DNA from 2 places in the Streptomyces sp. NPDC036822 genome. Region 1 is predicted to be linked to the other one. Evidence: predicted binding sites of a transcription regulator. Region 1 holds the regulator's gene; the other holds the start of a gene.
What was found. Region 1 encodes HspR, which represses chaperone genes until heat shock. Its sites were predicted from a motif close to TTGAGNNNNNNNNNCTCAA; they were not measured.
Positions count from the first base shown of each region.

Region 2: a site for HspR is predicted at 2,330-2,348, ahead of lon (endopeptidase La). Genes of this name have one in related genera too.

Region 1 is NZ_JBVJPY010000003.1:426,987-437,075, reverse strand. Features, by position in the region: gene clpB (ATP-dependent chaperone ClpB) at 1-935, opposite strand, end outside; gene ACZ68P_RS09525 (pyridoxamine 5'-phosphate oxidase family protein) at 1,033-1,446, shown strand; gene ACZ68P_RS09520 ((2Fe-2S)-binding protein) at 1,649-1,969, opposite strand; gene ACZ68P_RS09515 (hypothetical protein) at 1,966-2,244, opposite strand; gene ACZ68P_RS09510 (helix-turn-helix transcriptional regulator) at 2,373-3,356, shown strand; gene ACZ68P_RS09505 (hypothetical protein) at 3,359-3,832, shown strand; gene ACZ68P_RS09500 (heat shock protein transcriptional repressor HspR) at 4,115-4,567, opposite strand; gene dnaJ (molecular chaperone DnaJ) at 4,572-5,753, opposite strand; gene grpE (nucleotide exchange factor GrpE) at 5,834-6,487, opposite strand; gene dnaK (molecular chaperone DnaK) at 6,487-8,331, opposite strand; gene ACZ68P_RS09480 (sugar transferase) at 8,558-9,184, shown strand; gene ACZ68P_RS09475 ((Fe-S)-binding protein) at 9,328-10,089, shown strand, end outside.
Region 2 is NZ_JBVJPY010000002.1:159,275-169,363, forward strand. Features, by position in the region: gene ACZ68P_RS05140 (serine/threonine-protein kinase) at 1-97, opposite strand, end outside; gene ACZ68P_RS05145 (RNA polymerase sigma factor) at 94-666, opposite strand; gene ACZ68P_RS05150 (hypothetical protein) at 759-1,520, opposite strand; gene ACZ68P_RS05155 (GNAT family N-acetyltransferase) at 1,608-2,240, opposite strand; gene lon (endopeptidase La) at 2,371-4,794, shown strand; gene ACZ68P_RS05165 (lytic polysaccharide monooxygenase auxiliary activity family 9 protein) at 4,945-5,859, opposite strand; gene ACZ68P_RS05170 (lysozyme) at 6,120-6,956, opposite strand; gene ACZ68P_RS05175 (MarR family winged helix-turn-helix transcriptional regulator) at 7,201-7,683, shown strand; gene ACZ68P_RS05180 (hypothetical protein) at 7,845-8,627, opposite strand; gene ACZ68P_RS05185 (sensor histidine kinase) at 8,991-10,089, shown strand, end outside.

The DNA of each region.
Region 1 (10,089 bases):
ATGCGCAGCTCGCCGCGGGCCAGCATCGGCTTGAGCATGTTGCCCGCGTCCATCGCGGAGTCGCCGCCGGCGCCCGCGCCGACGACGGTGTGCAGCTCGTCGATGAAGGTGATGATCTGGCCGTCGCTGGCCTTGATCTCGGAGAGGACGGTCTTCAGGCGCTCCTCGAACTCGCCGCGGTACTTGGCGCCCGCGACCATCGCGCCGAGGTCGAGCGAGACCAGGCGCTTGTTCCGCAGGGACTCGGGCACGTCGCCCTTCACGATCCGCTGGGCGAGGCCCTCGACGACGGCGGTCTTGCCGACCCCGGGCTCGCCGATGAGGACCGGGTTGTTCTTGGTCCGGCGCGAGAGGACCTGGACGACGCGCCGGATCTCCTGGTCGCGCCCGATGACGGGATCCAGCTTTCCTTCCCGCGCGGCCGCCGTGAAGTCCGTACCGAACTTCTCCAGCGCCTTGTACTGACCCTCCGGGTCGGGTGTGGTCACCCTGCGCCCTCCCCTGCTCTTCTCGAACGCGTCCAGGAGGCTCGTGGCACTCGCCCCCTGCTGGGCGAGGAGCTCGCCCGCCTGACCGCCCTTCGCCGCGATCCCGATCAGCAGGTGCTCGGTGGACAGGTAGTCGTCCCCGAGCTCCTTGGCGCGCTGGTCGGCGTCGGCGATGACGGCGAGCAGGTCGCGGCTGGGCTGCGGCGGCGCGACCGTGGATCCGGTCACGCTGGGCTGGGCGGCGAGGAGCCGCTCCGCACCGGACCGTACAGCGGCCTGGTCGGCTTCGACGGCCGCGAGCAGGTCGGTGACGTTCTCGTTGTCCTGGCCGGCGAGCAGCGCCAGGAGGACGTGCGCGGGGGTCAGGTCGGGATGGCCCTCGGACACGGCGCGGCTGCTCGCGGCGTTGAGGGCGTCCCGGCTCTTGTTGGTCAGTTCGGCGTCCACGTGCGGTCTCTCCTCCTGTCACAGCGGGCTGGCCTCGTATGACTCCTATAGCGTACACAAAGTTGAGTCCATTCCACTCAAGGATAGCCTTGGCGGCATGGCGACTGACCCGAGGAACCCGGACGACTCGTACCTCAGCTTCTGGCGGGACTACCACATGTGCACCCTGACGACGCCCCGCCCGGACGGGACGCCGCACGTGGTGGCGGTGGGGGTGACCTACGACCCCGAGGGCGGCGAGAACGGCATCGCCCGGGTGATCACCAACAAGCACAGCCACAAGGTGGCCAACGTCCTGGCGGCGGGGTCCGAGGGCGCGCGCGTGGCGGTCTGCCAGGTGGACAAGGGGCGCTGGGCGACCCTGGAGGGCGTGGCCCGCATCCGTACCGAGCCGGAGGTCGTCGCGGACGCGGTGAACCGCTACGCCGAGCGCTACGGCCGGGTCCCGACGCCGAACCCCGACCGGGTGGTCATCGAGATCGCCCTGACCCGGGCGATGGGCCGGGCCTGAGGCGGACCTCGCCGGCATCCGGGGAGACAGCCGGCACCCGGGGGGACACCCGCCCCTGCCGCACCCGGGCGACCGCGCGCGGGTCTCGTCCGCCCGACGACCCGAACCCGGACAGCACAACGGCGCCATCGCGTTTCAGGTCCGCGATGGCGCCGCTGTGTGGGGGAAGCACCTGAGCGATCTACAACGACGGGGGAATCGCTCAGGCACTGCGGGGGGTGGCGGTGATGGTCTCGGGCTCGAGCAGCTGGTGGTCACGCTGGTCGAGATTGACGAAAATCATGCCGTACCGGATGGCACAGCGGACCGGCTGCGGGGCGCCACGCGGCCTCCGCAGGCACCGGTAGGCGCGGACGTCCTCGTCCTGCTCACGAGCGACGACGATCGGTTCTCCGAAGAGAGTGACCATCAACGAATCACCACGGTGGGGAATGGCCGTGACGAGGTCGATGAAATGCCACCCGGATCGGTAGGCCGAGGCCATCTCCCGCCGGAAGACCCGGTCGTCCGGCGGCACGGTCATGCGTCCGCGCCCGCCGGGAGGGAGTCCCACGTCGGCTCGCGCTCGACGGTCTTCACGGAGTCCCACGTGGGCTCCCCCTTGACCGTCGGCACGAAGTCCCATGTGGGCTCCCCCGCGACCGTCGGCGTGGAGTCCCACGTCGGTTCGCCCGGGGCGGCGACAACGTTGTTCGCGGGCGGTGTGTCCCACGTCGGCTCGCCGTCGAGGGCGAGAGCGCCGAGGGCAGCCGCAGCAGCGAAAGCTATGGCGCCAAGTGCACGAACCATCCTGGTCATGGCCGATCTCCACCTCTTTTGATCATTACCTCCTCCCCCGCGAATAAGACGATGGCTCACTCCGAACCCTTCCACCAGCGATGCCAGGCATCATGTTCCTGTAATTCAGGACCCTGAGGGGGGTGCAAATGGAGCCGAAGCAGGGTGATACCGACACACGGCACGGTCCGGGCGAGCTGTGCGACGCCGGAAAACGTGTGTACGCGACCGCTTTGCGGGCCGGACGGATCGCCCGGGCGGAGGTCGAACCCGTCCCCTGCCTGATCGAACTGTCGCTGCTGCACCCCGACCCGGACGACTCCCAGTGGCTGCGGCCCATCCCGCCGTCCATCGCGTTGAACAAGCTCATACACCCCATCGAGCGGGAGATCCAGCAGCGTCGGCAGCTGGCCATCTCGCTGGCGGACACGTTCGAGCCATTCATGACGATCAACGCGCCCGACCCGTCGGCCACCCAGGCGATCACCGTCCTGGAGGGCCTCAGCCTCATCAACGCCACGCTCGACCGGGTCATCAACGAGTGCACCGAGGAGCTGCTCACCATCCAGCCGGGCAGCGGGCGCAAGCCGGAGGTCGTGCAGGCGGGCCTGCGGCGGGTGGAGCCCCTGCTCGACCGCGGGATCCGCATGCGCACCCTCTACCAGCACACCGCGCGGCACCACTCCGCCACGATGGGGTACGTCGAACGGATCGCGCCGTACGGGCTCGAGGTGCGCACCCTCGAGGAGATCATCGACCGGCTGATCATCGTCGACCGCAAGATCGCGTTCGTGCCGGCCCGGTCGGACCGGCGGGTGGCGCTCGAACTGCGCCACGAGGGCCTGGTCCAGTACCTCGTCGGCGTCTTCGACCAGTTCTGGCTGCACGGCGTGCCGTGGGAGGAGGAGATCCCCTACAGCCCGTCCGTGGACGGCATCGGCGGAGTCCAACGCTCCATCGCCAAGCTCCTCGTCGAGGGCCACGTCGACGAGGCCATCGCGCGCCGCCTCGGCATGAACGTCCGCACCTGCCGCGCCCACATAGCCAAGCTCGCCGCCGCCCTCGGCAGCGGCAGCCGGGCGCAGCTCGGCTTCCTGATCGCCCAGTCCGGGATCCTGGAGCAGGACGGCTGACGATGTACGTACGGATCGACCTGGACGGCCCGGCCGGAAGGCTGCGGGTGTCCGGCCACGGACTGCCCACCGTGGAGCTGGTGCGGGCGCCGGGCGCCCGCGTGAACCGCCTGGTGCCCATCGGCACCCGTGACCGCGCCGCGCTCGCGCTCACCGTCGACGGGCGGCCCGCCCGCGTCCGGCCCGCCCGGGGCCGCCTGCTGCGGCGGTCCTACCGCGTGGACGCAACGGTCCTGGGCACCCGCTACCGGCTCCTCCCCTGCTCGCACGTGGCCAGCCGGCTCCTGCGCGACGGCCGCCGCCTGGGCACCCTGGAGTCCTCGGGCGACGGCAGGGTCGACACCGACTGGACGACACCGGCGGCCCCGAGCCCCCTGGACATCGCCGTCGGCACCGCCCTCGCGGCCGCCTTCGGCACGGGCGCGGCACCCTCGTGGGAGACGGTCGGGGACATCGTGGGGGAACTGATCCCCTGAGCCACCCCCGAGGGCGGGAACGAGCCGGTCCGCCGGGCCGCGGGCCAGGCCCATCCCCGCAGGGGTCCGGGAGCGTCTCCTGGCGGGCCCGAGAGGCCCCCCGACACGGGTGAGGGCACCCGGGGACCCCGGGCAGCGCAAAGGCCCCCTCCGCGCCGGGAGAACCGGAACGGAGGGGGCCTTGGCGTCGTGAGGGGGCCGGAGCCTTACGGCCCTCCCGGTCGGCGTCGCGCCCGGGTCGGCCGGAACCTTGAAGCCCTGACGGTCGACGTCGCGCCCGGGTCACTCGCCGCGCTTGGGCCGCCAGACCACCAGCGCGCTCGCCTGCTGCACGTCCTGGTACGGAACGAGATCGCGCCGGTACGAGGCGTGCACCTGCGCCTCGCGCTGCTGCATCGCCATCGCCGCGCCGTCCACGGCGGCCGACAGCTCGGCCACCCGGGCCTGGAGCGCCGCGACCTGGTTCTCCAGCTCGATGATGCGCTTGATACCCGCCAGGTTGATGCCCTCGTCCTGCGACAACTGCTGCACGGTACGCAGCAGTTCGATGTCACGGGCCGAGTAGCGCCGGCCGCGCCCGGCCGTACGGTCCGGGGAGACCAGGCCGAGACGGTCGTACTGGCGCAGGGTCTGCGGGTGCAGACCCGACAGCTGGGCCGCCACCGAGATGACGTACACCGGTGTCTCGTCGGTCAGTTCGTACGGATTGCGGCTGCGCCCCGGTCGGATGTCCATCGCGTCAAGCTCCCTTCGCGGCCTGGAAGAGTTCTGCTCTGGGGTCCTCGCCCGCCGTCGCCTCGCGGTACGTCTCGAGGGCTTCGCGGGCCTTGTCGTCCAGCTCCTTGGGCACCGCGACCTCCACCGTCACCAGCAGGTCGCCCCGGGTGCCGTCCTTGCGGACCGCGCCCTTGCCGCGGGCGCGCATGGTCCGGCCGTTGGGCGTGCCGGCGGGCAGTTTCAGCGTGACCGGGGGTCCGCCCAGGGTCGGCACCTTGATCTCGCCGCCGAGCGCCGCCTCGTCGAAGCTGACGGGCACGGTGACGGTGAGGTTGTCGTCCTTGCGGCCGAAGACCGGGTGCGTGTCGACGTGGACGACGACGTACAGGTCGCCGCCCGGGCCGCCGCGCTCGCCCGGCGCGCCCTTGCCGCGCAGCCGGATCCGCTGGCCGTCGGAGACTCCGGCGGGGATGCGGACCTGCATCGTGCGCGAGGACTTGGCCCGGCCGCTGCCCTTGCAGACCTCGCAGGGGGTCTCGGCGATGAGGCCGCGCCCCTTGCAGTCCACGCAGGGGTCGGTGAGCGAGAAGGAGCCGCTGCCGCCGCGCGAGACCTGGCCGGTGCCGACGCAGGTCGGGCAGACGCGCGGGGTGCCGTTCTTGTCGCCGGTGCCGGAACAGGCCTTGCAGGGCTGCTGGGAGGACATCCGGAGGGGCACGGTGGCCCCGTCCACGGCCTCGGTGAAGCTGAGCGTCACCTCGGACTCGATGTCCTGGCCGCGGCGGGGCTGCGTCCGCGCACCGGCGGGGCCGCCCGCGCCGCGGTTGAACAGTCCGCCGAAGACGTCTCCGAGGCCGCCCCCGAAGCCGCCGGCTCCGGCCGGGCCCTGGGCGCCGCCGAAGAGGTCGCCCAGGTCGAAGTTGAACGTTCCGCCCGCGCCGCCCGGTCCGGCACGGAAGCCTCCGTTGCCGAAGAGCGCGCGGGCGTCGTCGTACTCCTTGCGCTTCTTGGGGTCACCGAGGATGTCGTTCGCCTCGGAGATCTCCTTGAAGCGCTCCTCCGCCTTGATGTCGCCCTTGTTGGCGTCCGGATGGTTCTCGCGGGCGAGCTTCCGGTACGCCTTCTTGATCTCGGCGTCGGTGGCGTCCTTGGGGACGCCGAGAACCTTGTAGTAGTCCTTCTCGACGAAGTCCTTCGTGCTCATCGACGTCCCTCCTCCCGGACGATCTTCACGTCGGCCCGCAGGGGGTGCGATCCGGCTCCGCGTGTGCTCGCGGGGTCGTGTCACGCACTCTCTTCGGGGCCACCGCTCTCCTCGTCTGCCGACTTCTCTTCCTTCGCGGCCGGCGTCGCCCCGGGCTGGGGCTCGGCCACCGCCACGCGCGCGGGCCTGATGGTCCGCTCGCCGATTCGGTACCCCGGCTGCAGGATCGCCACGCAGGTCGTCTCGGTGACGTCCGGCGCGTACGAGTGCATCAGGGCCTCGTGGATCGTCGGGTCGAAGGGCTCGCCCTCCTTGCCGAACTGCTGGAGTCCCATCTTGGCGACGACGGTCTCCAGCGATTCGGCCACCGACTTGAACCCGCCCACGAGTTCGCCGTGGTCCCGGGCCCTGCCGACGTCGTCGAGCACAGGCAGGAGCTCGGACAGGAGGCTCGCGATGGCGATCTCCTTGACCGTGACCCGGTCCCGCTCCACGCGGCGGCGGTAGTTCTGGTACTCGGCCTGGAGCCGCTGGAGGTCCGCGGTGCGCTCACCGAGCGCGCTGCGGAGCTGGTCCAGCTGGGCCGTCAGGCCGGCCGTCTGGGCTGCGTCCCCGGCCGGGGCCGCCGAGCCCTCCTCCTGCGAGGGGGTCTCGGCGGCCTCGACGGCGTCGTCAGATTCGGCGCCGGAGGGGACGTCGGGCTTCTCCTCGAAGCCCGGGGTCTCCTCCGTCATCAGACAGCGCCGCCCTTCGGCTTCTCGTCGTCGACGATCTCGGCGTCGACGACGTCGTCGTCGGCCTTGGCGTCGGCGCCCGGGGCCTCGCCGCCCGTGGCCTGCGAGGCCTGGGCGTCGGCGTACATCGCCTGGCCGAGCTTTTGGGAGACGGCCGCGACCTTCTCGGTGGCCGTACGGATCTCCGCGGTGTCCTCGCCCTTGAGCTTCTCCTTCAGCTCGGCGACGGCGGTCTCGACCTCGGTCTTGACGTCACCGGGGACCTTGTCCTCGTTGTCCTTGAGGAACTTCTCCGTCTGGTAGACGAGCTGCTCGCCCTGGTTGCGGGACTCGGCGGCCTCGCGACGACGGTGGTCCTCGTCCGCGTACTGCTCGGCCTCCTGGCGCATCCGGTCGACCTCGTCCTTCGGCAGCGAGGAGCCGCCGGTGACGGTCATCTTCTGCTCCTTGCCCGTGCCCAGGTCCTTCGCGGTCACGTGCATGATGCCGTTGGCGTCGATGTCGAAGGCGACCTCGATCTGCGGGACGCCACGCGGCGCCGGCGGCAGACCGGTCAGCTCGAACATGCCGAGCTTCTTGTTGTACGCCGCGATCTCGCGCTCGCCCTGGTAGACCTGGATCTGCACGGACGGCTGGTTGTCCTCGGCCGTCGTGAAGATCTCGGACCGCTTGGTCGGGATCGTGGTGTTGCGCTCGATGAGCTTGGTCATGATGCCGCCCTTGGTCTCGATACCGAGGGACAGCGGGGTGACGTCGAGGAGCAGGACGTCCTTGACCTCACCCTTCAGGACACCGGCCTGCAGGGCGGCGCCGATGGCGACGACCTCGTCCGGGTTCACACCCTTGTTGGCCTCCTGGCCGCCGGTCAGCTCCTTGACGAGCTCGGCGACGGCGGGCATACGGGTGGAGCCACCGACGAGAACGACGTGGTCGATCTCGGAGAGCTGGATGCCCGCGTCCTTGATGACGTTGTGGAACGGGGTCTTGCAGCGCTCGAGCAGGTCGGCCGTGAGCTGCTGGAACTGCGCCCGGGTGAGCTTCTCCTCCAGGTGCAGCGGGCCCTCGGCGGAGGCCGTGATGTACGGCAGGTTGATCGACGTCTCGGTGGAGGACGACAGCTCGATCTTCGCCTTCTCCGCGGCCTCGCGGAGACGCTGGAGAGCCATCTTGTCCTTGGCCAGGTCGACGCCGTGACCGTTGGCGAACTGCTTCACCAGGTAGTCGACGACACGCTGGTCCCAGTCGTCACCACCGAGGTGGTTGTCACCGTTGGTGGCCTTCACCTCGACGACGCCGTCGCCGATCTCCAGGAGCGACACGTCGAAGGTGCCGCCACCGAGGTCGAAGACGAGGATCGTCTGGTCGTCCTTGTCGAGGCCGTAGGCCAGGGCGGCCGCGGTCGGCTCGTTGACGATGCGCAGGACGTTGAGGCCCGCGATCTCACCGGCCTCCTTCGTCGCCTGACGCTCGGAGTCGTTGAAGTACGCCGGGACGGTGATGACCGCGTCGACGACCTTCTCGCCCAGGTAGGCCTCGGCGTCGCGCTTCAGCTTCTGCAGGATGAAGGCGCTCATCTGCTGCGGGTTGAAGCTCTTGCCGTCGATGTCGATCTTCCAGTCGGTGCCCATGTGGCGCTTGACCGACCGGATGGTCCTGTCGACGTTCGTGACCGCCTGGCGCTTGGCGACCTCGCCGACGAGCACCTCACCGTTCTTCGCGAAGGCGACGACGGACGGCGTGGTCCTGGCGCCCTCGGCGTTGGTGATGACGGTGGGCTCGCCGCCTTCCAGAACGCTGACGACGGAGTTAGTCGTGCCCAGGTCGATGCCGACCGCACGTGCCATTTCGATTCCTCCAGCTACCGACTTGAGTGGAACTGACTCAAGGATGCACCACGGGCCCCATCGCGTCAACAGACCTGAGCGTCCCCGACTCAACTCTTCGTCCTGCGGATGGCTCAAAGGGGGCCGTCCGACCGGCCCTCGGGCGCGTCGGTCCCCCGGCCCGGACACCGCTCCGTGAGAGAGTCCGATACCTCACGAATATCCCACGAAAGGGTGTGGTGGGGGCATGACGGCCAAGCGCGCACTCGACCTCATGGGCGGACTGACCCTGCTGCTCCTCCTGTCCCCCCTCCTCCTCGGCGTCGCCCTGCTCCTCGCCACGCGCCCGGCGGGCGAGGGGCGGCGCCCCGACGGCGAACGGGCCCACGGCGGGGGCGGACGCCCCGGGCGCACCGAGCCCTCCGAACCCCCGGAGCGCCCCGAGCGCCCCGAGCGCCCCGGCAAGGAGGAGCGCCCCGGCGCGGTGCTGTGCCGGCGGACGATGGCCGGCCGCCAGGGCAGGACGTTCCGGATACTGACCTTCCGCACGCCCGGACCGTTCGCCGCGCTGCCGCTGCTGCTCCACGTCGTCCGGGGGGAGATGTCCCTCGTGGGCCCCTGCCCGCTGGTCCCCGGCCACCGCGAATGCGCGGGCGAGGCCCGCCGCCGTCTCTCCGTACGCCCGGGGGTCACCGGCCTGTGGCAGGTCAGCGGCCGTTCGGAGCTGCCGTGGGAGGAGCGCGAACTGCTCGACCTCCACTATGTGGACCACCACTGGCTCGGCATGGATCTGGCCATCCTGGCGCGTACGCTTCCAGCAGTCCGCAGACGTCGCGCGACGGCGGGAACCACTCCGCCGGCAAGGCTTGCCTGAGCGACACAGATCACCGCGGGCGCCGCTACAGCGGGGCGCCCCGAAGCGGTAATCTCAGCACGGACTGAATAAGTTACCGCTTAGTAGTGCCACACTCGGCAGTGTCGGCACTCCGCCTCGCAGGCCCGCCCGAGGAGCCCCTCATGCAACTCGCCGCGATCGTCGTGTCGATCGTCATCACGGTGGTGGCCGTCGCGCTGTTCGGGCGCGCCATCGCGCAGATCTACCGCTTCGTGAAGCTCGGTCAGCCCGTCCCCACGGGCACCCGCACCGGCGACCCCACGCAGCGCACCCTCACCCTGGCCAAGGAGTTCCTCGGCCACACCCGCATGAACCGCTGGGGCATCGTCGGCGTGGCGCACTGGTTCGTGGCGGTGGGCTTCTTCTCGCTGCTGCTCACCATCGTCAACGCCTTCGGCCAGCTGTTCCAGGCCGACTGGCTGATCCCGGTCATCGGTGACTGGCTGCCCTACGAGGTCTTCACCGAGTTCCTCGGCCTGATGACCGTCCTCGGCATCCTCACCCTGATCGTGATCCGGCAGCTGAACCGGCCGGGCGGGGCGGGCCGCAAGTCCCGCTTCACCGGCTCGAAGACCGGCCAGGCGTACTTCGTCGAGGCCGTCATCCTGATCGTCGGCGTCTGCATCATGACGCTGCGCGCCCTCGAAGGCGTCCAGCACCACGTGACGAGCTGGGAGCCCGGCTTCTTCGCCTCGTACCCGCTCATCGCCGCCCTCGACGGGCTGGACCTGAACACGATCCAGCACCTCACCTACTTCTTCGCGGCGCTCAAGATCGTCACGTCCTTCACCTGGATGATCACGGTCTCGCTCAACACGAACATGGGCGTGGCCTGGCACCGTTTCCTCGGCTTCCCGAACATCTGGTTCAAGCGGAACGCCGAC
Region 2 (10,089 bases), on a different contig from region 1:
CGACGTGCTTCTCCAGGGACCAGGCGTCGGGCTCGGGGGCCGTCCCCGAGGCGTAGCGGGCCGCGAGGGTGTCCGTCACGTGCCACGCGGCGGTCATGCGGTGCCTCCCAGGGGGTGGTGCGCGCCGAGGGCGGCGCGCAGTTCGCGGCGGGCCCGCACGGCACGGGTCTTGACGGTGCCCTCGGGTATCCCGAGGAGCCGGGCCGCCTCGCGGGTGGTCAGGCCGTCGACGACGGTGGCCCGCAGCACGTCGCGCAGTTCGGGTGAGATCCGGTCGAGCGCGGCGCCGACGTCCCCGTACTCGAGCCCCGCGAGGACCCGGTCCTCGGCGGAGGGGGCGAGGGCGGCGCCCGGCGGCTCGGCCGGTGCCACCCGCTCCGTACGGGACCGGACGCGCAGGGCGTCGACGAGCCGGCGGGCCGCGATGACCCAGAGCCAGCCCCCGGCCTCGCCGCGCCCGCGGTGGGAGCCCGCCGACCGCCAGACCGTGACGAAGGTGTCCTGGAGGACCTCCCGTACGGTCTCCTCGTCCGCGCAGCGCCGGGCCAGCCGGGCGTGCAGCCAGCCGGAGTGCCGGTCGTACAGCACGGCCAGCGCCTCGGCGTCTCCCCGGGCGACGGCGCGCAACAGCGCCGCGTCGTCCTCGTCCTCCCCTGAGGGGCGCATCAGCTTCACGCCCTGTCTATCGCCCGCCGGACGCCCGGCGGTTCACGGACGGCGTGACGGGAGGTCAGGAGCCGCTCCGGGCAGGGCCGCTGTCACGGGGACGTCGGCGGGCCCCCGCCCGGCAGGGCGTCGAAGACCCGGGCGAGCGCGGCGGGCACGGCGCCGTCCCCGGCGACGACGACCCGGTACCGGTGCGCGACGACGTACTGGAAGCCGTCGGAGACGGGCTTGCCGGTGGGGCGGTCGGGCACCGCCGCGTAGGCCGGGGCCTCCAGCGCGGCGCGGAGCTCCGCGACCTCGGAGGGGGTCATCCGGCCGGTGCGCGGGGGCTTGGTGCCGGAGCGGGTGGTGTGGCTTCCGTCGTAGTGGACGATCAGCCGGTTGTTCACCCCGGCGTAACCGCCGCTCACGTTCAGCTCGACGAGGACCTCCCGCGGGCCCGGCCGGTGACCGTCGGCGGTCGGGGGCGACGGGACGCTCGGCTCGGGAGCGGTGGACGGGGGAGTCGGGGCGCCGGCATCCGGTGGCGAGGTCGGCGTGGCGGTGCGTGGCGGGGGAGTCGGGGCGGCCGGGGTGCCGGAACCTGGTGCCGAGGTCGGCGTGGCGGCGCGTGGCGGGGGCGTGTCCGGTCCGCAGCCGGAGACCGCCAGCGCCGCGCCCATCGCCGCCGCGGCGACCCACACCCCGGCGTGCCGTCGCCGTCGCCTGCCGAGGAGCGCCGGTCCGTGGGCGCCGACGGAGCCCCGCGTCCCTGCCTGCCGCCGCCCACCCCCGCGCACCTCGTCGCGGCCGCCCGCCCCCCGGGCCGAGCTCCCGTTCCCGCGTACGCCTCTGTTCTTGCCCCAGCGCCTCATGCGCCCGAGCATGCCCGGCGGCGGGTCCCGTTGACCAGAGGCCGGTGCGGGCGCCGGCGGCGGGAAGCCGGGAGGGCGCCCGGGCCGTCAGTCGCGCACGATTCCGGTGAGCGGGCCTTCGTACCGCCAGCCCAGACTGCCGTACAGGCCCAGTCCGTCTCGCGTCGCCGAGAGGACCCCCGTCACCGCCCCGGCCTGCGCGGCGGCGGCTTCGAGGGTGCGCATGACGTTGGCGCCCAGGCCGCGCCGCCGGTGGGCGGGGTCGGTCTCGATCTGGTCGGCGACCGCCGTCGCCCCGGTCGGGGCGATCTGGCCGCGCGCGGCGAGGGTGCCGTCCGGGGCGAGGATCCTGACGCGGATGACGCCGTCGCGGGACTCCGTCGTCCGTGCGTACCCCTCCGGCGCGGGCGGACGCGCCCCCGCGTCCAGGCGCTTGCACATCATGAAGCCGGGGTCGTCCGGGATGGTCCAGCCGGGGGTGATCCACTCCCCGGCCTCCTCGGGGGTCGCCATGATCTTCAGCCAGGCGTAGGGCTCGGTGATCTCCGCGCAGAGCTTGCCCACGGAGACGGCGTCGGGGGCGGGCAGGACATGGCGGAAGACGTGCTTCGGCTGCCCCACGTCGATGCGGTAGCCCCAGGGCTCGACGACGGCGGGCGGTGTCCCGCGCGAGACGGTCCACCCCGCCACCCAGGCAGATGTAATAGCTCCCATATCCATGGAGGCATTACATCTGCTGGTCGCGGACGACGCGAGAGTGATCGCTGAGAGCGAACGGCGCCAGGGGAACATTGCTGGGCTCACAAGCATTGAGTCGGCATAGCTCAACTTGACTGCCGAAGGGGAGATCATGACTGCCGAGTCCACGGAGTACCCGACGCTCACCCTGCCCGTGCTGCCGCTCGACGACGAAGTGGTGCTGCCGGGGATGGTGGTGCCGCTCGACCTGTCCGACGCCGACGTGCGCGCCGCGGTGGAGGCCGCCCAGGCCGCCGCGCGCTCCGGCGGCGGGGCGGGCGCGGGCAAGCCGCGGGTGCTGCTCGTGCCCCGCGTCGACGGCACCTACGCGGGGACCGGCGTCCTCGGGACCGTCGAACAGGTCGGCCGGCTCTCCGACGGGGACCCCGGCGCGCTGATCAGGGGCCGCGACCGCGTGCGGATCGGGGCGGGGACGACCGGCCCGGGCGCCGCCCTGTGGGTCGAGGGAACCGTCGTCGAGGAGACCGTGCCCGACCCGCTGCCCGGGGCCGTGGCCGAGCTGGTCAAGGAGTACAAGGCGCTGGCCACCAGCTGGCTGAAGAAGCGCGGCGCCTGGCAGGTCGTGGACCGCGTCCAGCAGATCGACGGTGTCGCGGCCCTCGCCGACAACTCCGGCTACTCGCCCTTCCTCACCGTCGAGCAGAAGGTCGAACTGCTGGAGACCGCCGACCCGGTCGCCCGCCTCAAGCTCGCCACCGCGCAGCTGCGCGAGCACCTGGCGGAGCAGGACGTCGCCGAGACCATCGCCAAGGACGTCCAGGAGGGCGTCGACAAGCAGCAGCGCGAGTTCCTGCTGCGGCGCCAGCTCGACGCCGTGCGCAAGGAACTGCGGGAGCTCAACGGCGAGTCCGAGGGCGACGAGTCCGACGACTACCGCGCCCGTGTGGAGGCCGCCGACCTGCCCGAGAAGGTGCGGGAGGCGGCGCTCAAGGAGGTCGAGAAGCTGGAGCGGTCCAGCGACCAGTCCCCCGAGGGCTCCTGGATCCGCACCTGGCTGGACACCGTGCTCGAACTGCCGTGGAACGAGCGGACCGAGGACCGGTACGACATCCAGGGCGCCAAGGCCGTCCTGGACGCCGAGCACGCCGGCCTGGAGGACGTGAAGGAGCGGATCACCGAGTACCTCGCGGTCCGCAAGCGGCGCGCCGAGCGGGGTCTCGGCGTGGTCGGCGGCCGGCGCGGCGGCGCCGTGCTCGCGCTCGTCGGGCCGCCCGGCGTCGGCAAGACCTCGCTCGGCGAGTCCGTGGCCCACGCCATGGGACGGAAGTTCGTCCGCGTCGCGCTCGGCGGCGTACGGGACGAGGCCGAGGTGCGCGGCCACCGGCGTACGTACGTGGGGGCGCTGCCCGGCCGGATCGTTCGGGCGATCAAGGAGGCCGGGTCGATGAACCCGGTGGTCCTGCTCGACGAGATCGACAAGGTCGGCTCCGACTTCCGGGGCGACCCGGCGGCGGCCCTGCTCGAAGTCCTCGACCCGGCGCAGAACCACACCTTCCGGGACCACTACCTGGAGGTCGAGCTCGACCTCTCCGACGTCGTCTTCCTGGCGACGGCGAACGTCCTGGAGGCCATCCCGGAGGCGCTGCTCGACCGGATGGAGCTGGTGCGGCTCGACGGCTACACGGAGGACGAGAAGATCGTCATCGCCCGGGACCACCTGCTGCCCCGGCAGCTGGAGCGGGCGGGTCTGGAGCCGGGCGAGGTCGTCCTGGAGGACGCCTCGCTGCGGAAGCTGGCGGGGGAGTACACCCGGGAGGCGGGCGTCCGCACCCTGGAGCGTTCGATCGCGCGACTGCTGCGGAAGGTGGCGGCGGAGCACGAGCTGGGCGACCGCGAGCTGCCGTTCACGATCACCCCGGACGACCTGCGGGCGCTGATCGGGCGTCCGCACCACGTGCCCGAGTCGGCGCAGGACCCGGCCGAGCGGCGCACCTCCGTCCCCGGCGTGGCGACCGGTCTCGCGGTCACCGGCGCGGGCGGTGACGTCCTCTTCGTGGAGGCGTCGCTCGCCGACCCGGAGACGGGCGCGGCGGGCCTCACGCTGACCGGCCAGCTGGGCGACGTGATGAAGGAGTCCGCCCAGATCGCGCTCTCCTTCCTGCGCTCGCACGGCGCCGAGCTGGAACTGCCCGTCACCGGCCTGAAGGACCGGGGCGTCCACATCCACTTCCCGGCGGGCTCGGTCCCCAAGGACGGCCCGAGCGCGGGCATCACCATGACGACCGCACTGGCGTCGCTGCTCTCCGGCCGCCTGGTCCGCACGGACGTGGCGATGACCGGCGAGGTGTCGCTGACCGGACGGGTGCTGCCGATCGGCGGACTGAAGCAGAAGCTCCTCGCCGCCCACCGGGCGGGCATCACGACGGTCGTGATCCCCAAGCGCAACGAGCCCGACCTGGACGACGTCCCGGCCGAGATCCTCGACAAGCTCGACGTCCACCCGGTCACGGACGTGCGCCAGGTCCTCGAGATCGCCCTCGCCCCGGCGGAGATCCCGGTGGGCGTGGCGGCGTAGGGGGTGTCCGGAGCGTCGCGGCCCGGGCGAGGCTTCACGGACACGACCTGGATCCGGCCCTGATCCGCGGGACACACGCTCGGTCCGAGGCCCGGCGAAGCGGGGCGCCCCCGACGGGGGCGCCCCGCTTCGCCGTGCGCGCCCGCGCGGCTACGGCCGGGTGCGGCGGCGGGAGAGGAGCAGGCTGCCCGCGGCGAAAGCGGTCAGGGCGCCCGTGCCGACGAGGGCGAGGGGCAGGGGGGACGGGGACGCCGGAAGGGTGTCGGCGGAGAGGGCGGGGGGCCGCTCGTCGCCGCCGTGGCCCGCGTGGCTGACCGTGGAGCGGTCCGCGCCGGCCGACAGCTCGGCCTCTGTCGGGGCGGTCGCCGAGGCCGCACCGCCGAAGGTCACGTCCGAGCAGCTGTAGAAGGCCTCCGGGCTGTCGGAGCGCTGCCAGACCTTGTAGACGACGTGCCGGCCGGTGCGGGCGGGCAGGGTGCCCGGGAAGTCGTAGAAGCCGTTCGTCGCCGTGCGCGTGGTGGCGTAGGTGGCCACCGGCGTCGTGTCCAGGTCCGACCACTTCAGGGGCTGGGTGGGGTCGAAGCCCTGCTTGGTGATGTAGACCGTCATCGTGCCCGAGTGCGCCGCCGTCGCCCGTACCCTGAAGTCGAAGGGGCCGGCCTTGACCGCCGTGGCCGGCCAGTCCGTGCGCGCCCAGTCCAGCGCCCGGTACTTCTCGCGGTTGGCCGAGCAGAGCTTGCCGTCCGGGATCAGCGCCCGGTGCTGCCCGTCCGCGTTGGCGATGTTCACCTCGTTCCAGTCGTAGAGCGGCTGGGTGCCGGAGTCGGCGACGAGGTCCTTGCACACCTGCGACTTCGGCGTCTCGGGTCCTTCCGCGAAGCAGGCCGCCACTCGGCTCACCGGGTTGAAGACGGCGCCGTGGGCGCTCGCGACGGACGGGGTGAGGGGGACGAGCACGGCGGCGGACACGACGGCGGCGGTGGCCGCGGCGGCGCGGCGGGCGGACGGCCTGGACGACAGGGACCGCAGGGGCCGAGGGGACGACAGGGACCGCAGGGACGGCATGGGGGCTCTCTCTCGTACGTGGGGAGACGGGAACGAGCAGGGCACGGGCGGGCAACAAGGCGCCCCCGTACGGCAGTTGAACGCCGTACGAGCCCGTCGGGAGCGAGCCTCGCATTGGTCCATACCAATAGACAAGAGGGTGGGCCGAAAACGCCGAACGGCCTCCCGGGCGTGCCGCGCACCCGGGAAGCCGTCGGGACGGGGTGCGCCACGCACCCAGGAGGCCGTCGGAACGCCGGCGGCCGCCGCCGATGAGCGCCTCAGCCGTTGGCCAGCGCCTGTACCCGCGAGAGGTCGCCGTTGAAGTGGTTGTGGTCCCCGACCGTCGGTCCGGACGAGGTGTACTGCCACATCGTGTAGTACGGCCAGCCCGCCGGGAGTTCGCCGACCGCCGTGGCGTACCGCGCCACCCACAGCGGGTTCGTCGCGCCGAAGCCGCTGTAGTTGCCGGTGCACTCCTTCCACCAGCTCGTCGCCGTGTAGATCACCGCGTCACGGCCGGCCCTCGCCTTGTAGCGGCTCAGGAAGTCGCGGATCCACGTCACCATCCCGGACTGCGTCTTGCCGTAGCAGGACGCGCCGTACGGGTTCCACTCGATGTCCAGCGCTCCCGGCAGGGTCTTGCCGTCCCTGGACCAGCCGCCCCCGTTGTTCACGAAGTAGTCGGCCTGCGCCGCGCCCGTCGTCGTGTCGGGCGTCGCGAAGTGGTACGTCCCGCGGATCATGCCCACGTTGTACGAACCGTTGTACTGCTGCGTGAAGTAGGTGTTCTTGTAGTAGGTGCCCTCCGTCGCCTTGACGTAGGCCCACCTCACCCCGCTGTTCCACAGGGTCGACCAGGCGACGTTGCCCTGGTGGCTGGAGACGTCCACGCCCTCGGTCTGCGTGGCCTGGATCGAGATGCCGCCGGGCTTTCCGCCCTGGCCGTCGTGGGCCGGCACCCCCATGCCCATCCAGGCCGAACCCCGGGCGGGCACCTGCCGGGTGCCGGGATCGTCCGCGGCGTTCGCCGTGCCGGAGACGGTGAGGGGGAGGAGCAGGGCCAGGGCCGCGAGCGCGGCGCCGGCGAGGGTCTTTCCGGATCTGTGCACGGGCATTGCGTGCCTCCGAAAGGCTCGGTGGGAGCGGGAGTGGGACCATGGGCGGGGCCGCATCGGAGCGCCCTTGCAGTGGACATGTCATCGCGGCGCCGGTGCAGACGCTACGCACGTAGACCCGCCCGGCGGAAGAGGGGCCGGGTGCTGCCGTTGGTCTACTCCTGCGAAATACTGGGGGAGCTGCGGTGATGACCGTCGGCGGAGGAAACTTTCAGCGACCGGAAAGCGCGCGAGGGGTGCTGACGTGCACGGAAGCGGTACGGGAAGTGAAGGCGGCCCCACCGGCAGGAGCGATGTGGACCAGGAATTCCTGGCGCTGGAAAGGGAACTGGCGGTCTTCCTGCGGCGCGCCCGCGCCCAGTCCGGCGAGATGGCCCGCGAGGTCCATCCCGAACTGGAGCCCGCCGCCTACGGTCTCTTCGTACGGCTCGACGACACCGGGCCGCAGCGGGCCACCGAACTCGCCGGCTACTTCGGCGTCGGCAAGGCGACCATGAGTCGTCAGCTGCGCGCGCTCGAAGACCTCGGCCTCGTCGCCCGCGACCCCGACCCGGCCGACGGGCGAGCCTCGCTCGTCCGGCTCACGGAGGAGGGCCAGGGGCGCTTCCGGCGGGTACGGGACGCGCGGCGCGGGCGGTACGTCCGCAAGCTCGCCGACTGGGACCGGGGCGAGGTCGCCGAACTGGCCCGCCTGCTCCACCAGCTGAACACCCGCGCGGAGAGCTGACGGCCGAAGGCCGCGCTCGCGCCCCGGTCCGGCGCGGGCCGCCGGGAAGCCCCTCCGCTCACGATCCGCGCGGGCACCCGGGGGAGCCCCGCCGGTCCGGATCCGCGCGGGCCGCCGGGGAGCCGGCGGCGACGGGCGCCCCCGGGGGCGCGCCGCATCCCTCACAGCACCGCGTACACCGCCGTCGCGTCGTCGTGCCTCTTCCAGCGGCGCGGGCCGCCCGCAGCCCCGTCCGCCTCCTCCAGCGCCCGCACGCGCCGGAGCAGCCCGTGCGCGCCCTCCTCGCGCAACACCCCGCAGCAGTCCGCCCAGTCGCCCGCCCCGAACAGATCCACCCAGCGCGTCGCCCCGTCGGAGAGCGCCGCCAGGGCCCGCACCTCACCCCGGGGCGTCGTGCCGGTCACCGCGCGCTCCGCCACCGCAGGGTCCGCCGCGGCCGTGAAGAAGCCGCCCTCCCGGTTGCGCAGTCGGTCCGTCGCCTCCAGTGAGCGCAGGACCTCCGCCGGGACGAGGTCCAGCCGGTCGTCGCGCAGCGCCCGCACCTTCCCGTCCGGCGCCTCCAGGAGCAGGACGGCGTCCGACAGCACCAGCTGCTCGACCCGCTCCCCGTCCCAGCGGGCCATCGCGACCGTCGCCTGAGGAGTACGGACGTGAGAAAGGTCACAGCTGCCCCGGTGGGCGTCCGCGGTGCGCCGGATTGCCGCCGAGAGGATCTCGGGCAACGTCATCTCGGCCCGAGAAGCGGACAGTTCGGTCAAAGCTCCACCGAGGCGCGCGGTGAACCAGGGGACGCCGTGCGCACAACCGTCATCGCCGACGGGTGGCGTCACCCCGTCGAGCACCACGACCGTCCCGCCTGCCCCGGAAGCGGGAAGAGCAGCGGCTGCCCAGTCCTCGTTGGGGCGTTCGGGGCTGCCGGGGAGGGTGACCACTTCGGTGCGCATGATCTCCAGTCTGCACCGGTACGCATCACTCCTTCACAGCACCTCCAGACGGCCGCATCAGGCCTGTACCAAGCCCCCGGAGCCCGGAGACAGGGCGGAACGGCGGCCTCCGGGAAGCTGCGGGCGGGCATCCTGCCAAAGCCCGCGCGGAAGATCCAACCGGGGCCCCGCGCGACCCCGTACCGGGCGCGGGCGGAAGTTGTTCGCCAACTCAGGAGTGTTGTTCACTCGTTCGGGTGGCGGAGCGGCCGATGCGCGTCCCCTTCCCAGAAGCGCTGGAATGGTCGGAAGCCGTACCAGGGGTGGGGGCGCTCTATCGAATGACCGGTCGTCACCTCTGCTTCATGGGCGGACGAGTCGAGAATGCGAGCACCGGTGCAGAAGAAGCGGCCTCGGAGCAACAGCGGCACGCGGAGCCAGAGCCCCGGTGACCCGCTGTCCACGGGCGACGTCCCGGGCCCCGGCGCGAACGCCCCAGCCCCCGGCGGCGATACGCCCCCCGGCGCCCCCGTCGGCCGCCCCAAGCGGGTCCGTAACCGTCTGGTCGCCGGAGTCGCCCTCGTCGGTGTCACCGTGCTCGCAGCGGGCGCTCCCGCCGTCCTCACCGCCTCGGCCGACCTGAGCGACTCCCAGCGGCTCGTCACCCTGGCCGAACTCGACCGCCAGGCGGTCACCCTCGCCCACTCCCTCGCCGACGAGCGCGACGAGGTCGTCGCCTACATCGCCGCGGGCCGGGACGAGCAGCAAGGGCCCCGCGACGACAGGCGGCAGGTCACCAGCGCCGGCTCCACCCGCGTCGACCGCCAGATCGACGAGATCCGGCCCGCCGCCGGCCCCGAGCTGCGCCGCGACCTCGCCGCCCTGCCCTCCGTCCGCCGCACCGCGCTCACCGGCAAGGGCACCGCCCTGGAGGCCCACCGGGCCTACTCCGAGATCATCGCCAAGCTCCACGGCCTCGCCGAGGAACTCGCCGAGAAGACCCCCGCCCGCGCCGCCGAGGCCACCAGGGCCCCCGCCGCCCTCGGCCGCGCCGTCGAGCAGGCGTCCACCGCCCGCGGACTCCTTTTGGCCGCCCTCGCCGTCCCGCAGCCCGAGTCCACCGGCGGCACCCACTACGACCCCGTCACCGGTACGTACGTGGCCGACGAACCCGAGGGGGCGGAGGAGGCCGACCGCGCCCGCGACGCCCTGACCGCCGCCGCGCAGCAGGCCCGGGTCCGCGAACTGGCCGCCCTCGCCGACTTCGACCAGGCCGCCACCGCCGAGGGCCGCGACTCCCTCGCGGCCACCGTGACCGGACCGGACGTCAAGAGCGCCGAGCGCTACCTCGCGCGCCTCACCGACCAGCCCGAACTCTCCTCGTCCGAGCGGAAGACCGACCCCGAGAAGCTGGGAGCCGCGCTCTCCGCCCGGATCGAGCAGATGCGCGGAGTCGAGTCCGCGCTCGCCACGGGACAGGTGG